Regions from separate parts of the Pseudoalteromonas sp. AOP31-A2-14 genome, predicted to be linked through region 1. Evidence: predicted binding sites of a transcription regulator. Region 1 holds the regulator's gene; the other holds the start of a gene.

Region 1 (2,207 bases):
ATATGTCAGAAATTCAATTTTTAAATGTAGATCTTGAGCTAGAATCGAAACAAGATATTAGCACTTTAGTGGCCGACCTCAAAAAGCATGCCACGGTATTACATTACGATAAAGATGAGTATAGACAACTTGCCCGTATTGAAGCCAGTGCTGAAATAAGCTCGCCAGACAAAGCTATAAATCATATTTGCGAGCTTATTGAATCATGCTCTCGTAATGCCTTAAAGCAATGGTTATCGTGTTCAAGACGTACCTTTGATATTGGTTTCGAGTCAGGCATTTCACCTAAATGTTTTAACCAAGCATTACAAGCTGACACTTTGTTACGCATTTCTGCGATTGGTGCGGGTATCGAAATCACTATCTACCCGCTTGAGAAATAGCTTTTTATATAAAAATAGCGCTTAACGCTCAACCACCGCGGCCGTCATTCGTGATACGCAGCACAACTCTCCACGGCTATTAGTTATTTTTACTTCCCACACTGATGTACGCTTACCTAAATGAAGAGGTTTAGCTGTGGCCGTTAAGGTGCCGTTGCGTGATGCCTTTAAATGGTTGGCATTAATTTCTTGCCCTACACAATAAAACTTAGTGTAATCAACAACAAAGTTAGCTGCGTAGCTGGCTACTGTTTCTGCAAGGGCAACATTAGCGCCTCCATGCACCATACCGATAGGGTTATGATGTTGTGGGATTGCAGGCATGGTTGCAACTAAATAATCATCACCAATTTCAGTTACTTCAATGCCCATTGTTTTCATTAGTGTGCCTTGATCTGTAATGCCACTTTCCAATTGTTTACACAGCTCAAGGCTGACGGGTTGATACCAGATGCTCATTTTATTTCTCGGTTAGGTCGTGGTTTACACTCAGGCTATTTTATTATTGATTATAATTCAATTGGTGTTTTGTTAATTATGAAAGTCATAATTTAAATTTGCGATTTTTAGATAACTGTATATACTCACAGTTAAATGTACTGTATGGAAAACCAGTTGTATGCGCCCATTAACTAAACGCCAAGCTCAAATACTCGAACTGATTAAAGTTTTTATTAAAGACACGGGGATGCCGCCAACTCGTGCTGAAATAGCCCAAACACTTGGTTTCAAAAGTGCTAATGCTGCTGAAGAGCATTTAAAAGCATTAGCTAAAAAGGGCGTAATTAAAATGACGCCAGGGGCTAGCCGTGGTATTAAGTTAATTGAAGAAGAACCTGAGCAATTGGGGTTGCCTTTAATTGGTCGTGTCGCTGCTGGGGAGCCTATTTTGGCGCAACAACATGTTGAGAGCCATTGCCAAATTGATCCGCTATTATTTAAACCTGCTGCGGACTTTTTACTGCGTGTAAATGGTATGAGTATGAAAGATATCGGAATTATGGACGGTGACTTATTAGCAGTGCATAGTACCCAAGTCGCTGAGAATGGCCAAGTTGTTGTTGCTCGTGTTGATGAGGATGTAACAGTTAAGCGTCTTGAAAAAGCAGGCCGAAAAATACTTTTACATGCTGAAAATGAAGACTTTACACCTATTGAGGTGGACTTAGAACACGAGTCGTTCAATATTGAAGGACTTGCTGTTGGCGTGATTCGAAATGCTGATTGGATGTAGCCATCAAGGTTGGCTAAGTTTTTCGCACCAAATTAGTGAAGTTTGGTGCAATACATTTCTTATACTCTAAAGACTATATTTCATAGTTGTTAATACCCGCTAAACCCTTACTTTACCTTGCTTTTCGTTACTTTAAAGTAACTCATGTATTCTGCCCATCTAAAATAATGCGCTAGTTTTAGCTGTTATTCCTGCACCAAAAAAGAATTTAATTACTATAAAAATTTGCTTATTGACTATTTTTTAACTAATTAGTTAACACACTGTGTTAACAATTATTTTACTGAAATTGAAAGTAACACGAGATAGTGAGTAAAAAACATTATCTATATGGAAGTTTTGCAGCATTAACTTTCCAATAAAAAATAAAAATAACGAATTGGCACTAGCAGTAATACCAAGCGTATTAAGTTACAAAATTTGTAGTTTTATTAATTGGTATAGGTGGCCTTTTCGCTTTGCGTTTTGCAATAGCATCAAAAGGAGCCGTCACATGGGTAAACTGAGCTCTACCTTGTGGCTTATATTGTTTGTCCTTCCGCAGCAAGTCTTGGCTAATAGCCAATTTAATATGCGTGAAGGGGTTACTG
Region 2 (2,207 bases), 2.0 Mb from region 1:
AAATCAACCAATTGTTCGGGCTTTATATGATGTTTGCGGGCTAAATCCATCGCGCCTGTTAAGCGTGTTTCAACTTCATCTAGCCGGGCAGGATCAAGATCGCTTTGTTCAGTGTAGCCACGTATTTCTCGGCTGGCTTCTTCAACTTGTACCGCAGCCTCTGCTAGTAGTGCTGCAACGCTTGATAGGTTTTCGTCGTAATTAGCTAGTTCAGCGAACTGTTGGGCGCTGTGTTGTAATAGTGAGCAGGCATTTTGCTCATCACTTTCATACAGTGCTTGTAGCTCACGTTGGCAGGCTTCTATTATTGTTTGACTATGGCTTAACTTATAATGCTCGGCTTCAATTTCTACAAATTCATCTGGTTGTAGTGCAAATTCATCAAGCTCAGCAACTTGATATTCTAGTAGCTGTTTTTGTGCCGCTTGCTGTTGTTGTTGCTGCTCAAGCCGGGTAAATTCTTTTTGTAAAGACTGGTATTCATTGCAGCTATGACGTACTGATTCTATGAGTTCAGAGTGGCCTGCATATTCATCAAGGAGCTGCAATTGGTGCTCGCTTTTTAATAAGTGTTGATGCGCATGCTGGCCATGGATTGAAATTAAATATTGGCCAAGTTCTTTAAGCTGTGTAGCTGTGACAGGACTGCCGTTTATATAGCTTTTACTACGACCATTTTTACAAATAACACGCCTGAGCAAGCACTCTTGCTCGTCATTTGAGAGCATGTTTTCTGTTAAAAATGCGTTAGCAAGAGGGAGTTGAGTGAGGTCAAACTCGGCGCATATTTCGGCGCGGTCAGAGCCTGGGCGAACGGCTGAGGCTTCAGCGCGCTCACCTAAGCACAGTGATAAAGCATCAATTGCAATTGATTTACCTGCGCCCGTTTCGCCAGTTATAGCGCTCATGCCGGCGTGCCATTCTGTGCTTAAGTTACTTACAATTGCAAAATCTTTAATTTCTAAACCAATTAACATACTGTTCATCCATCCAGTCATTTAACTGTCAATTTATACAGTGTTTTTACTTTTTGCAAATTAAATTTCAGCTTTTATACAATGAAAGTTACTTTTTTGAACGCTATATTATTCAATTTTTTATTATTATCAAGAGCATCTGAGCATAAAGAAGGTATTTTAAGCATGGTAATTAATACAGGGAAAATTTAGTTATAAAACACTTTATTAAAAGTAATACCGGTTTGAATTCGCTTTGCAAAAATGCCTAGACGTTGCGTTAGTTCGTCGTGTGTATCTGTGAGGTAGGATTTGGTTAGTTCATTGCTTGCCTGTTTTGTTTGCTAGGTTATTAAATAAGACCCAAGCAAGAAGGTAGAGGCAATAGAGCAAAAAACTTCAAGCGGATATTGTTATTATTTTTTGCTGATAACGAATGGTCATTTTTAGGTGTTTTGCGCTAAAGGGTTAGTTAGCGCAATAAAGTTAGTATAAACGGCTGCCCCAATTTAATTTGGTACGCAATACATGATAATAAGAGTAGTCTTTTGGATGAATAAGCCTTAATTTTTTATCGGCTTTTTTTATCACTACTTCATCACCAGGTAATACTGCAAGCACCACGTGACTATCACAACTGACTTGCAAGCTGTCGGTGTTATCAAGGCTGAGTTTTAAACGTACTTCGTTATCGGCATCAATTACTAGTGGGCGACTTGATAAGGTATGTGGAAACATTGGTACTAACGAAATCGCATTTAATTCAGGGGTTAAAATTGGCCCGCCTCCAGAAAGAGAGTAAGCAGTAGAGCCCGTTGGAGTAGAAACAATTAAGCCATCAGATCGCTGAGAAAACACAAAAGCGTCATTAACAAAAGCCTCAAATTCAATCATATGCGCTACTTTATCGGCATGTAGTACGGCTTCGTTAACAGCCGAATTTGCACTTTTAAGCTCAGCATGGCGGTATACTTCAACTTCTAATAAGAAGCGATTTTCTTCAATGTATTGGCCGCTTAGTACTTGCTCTAGGCTTGCTTCAAAGCCTTCTGGGTCTAAATCAGTTAAAAAGCCTAAGTTGCCTCGGTTAACGCCAATAACCGCGACATTAAAACGCGCTAATACGCGAGCTGCGCCCAGCATATTACCATCACCGCCAACCACAATAGCTAAATCGGCTTGTTCTCCAAGCTCTATTAATTTAACTAGCTTTTGGCGTGGTACATCTTTCAACTGATGGCCGGTACGTTG

What was found. Region 1 encodes LexA, which represses DNA repair genes until DNA is damaged. Its sites were predicted from a motif close to TACTGTATNNNNATACAGTA; they were not measured.
Region 2: recN (DNA repair protein RecN) is a predicted target of LexA. The motif match lies at 1,001-1,020, and genes of this name have one in related genera.

Annotation. Positions count from the first base shown of each region.
Region 1 is NZ_JBQSXI010000001.1:3,277,044-3,279,250, reverse strand. It holds gene ACT3S9_RS15185 (hypothetical protein) at 3-383, shown strand; gene ACT3S9_RS15180 (PaaI family thioesterase) at 405-842, opposite strand; gene lexA (transcriptional repressor LexA) at 1,003-1,617, shown strand; gene coxB (cytochrome c oxidase subunit II) at 2,111-2,207, shown strand, end outside.
Region 2 is NZ_JBQSXI010000001.1:1,238,895-1,241,101, forward strand. It holds gene recN (DNA repair protein RecN) at 1-977, opposite strand, end outside; gene nadK (NAD(+) kinase) at 1,443-2,207, opposite strand, start outside.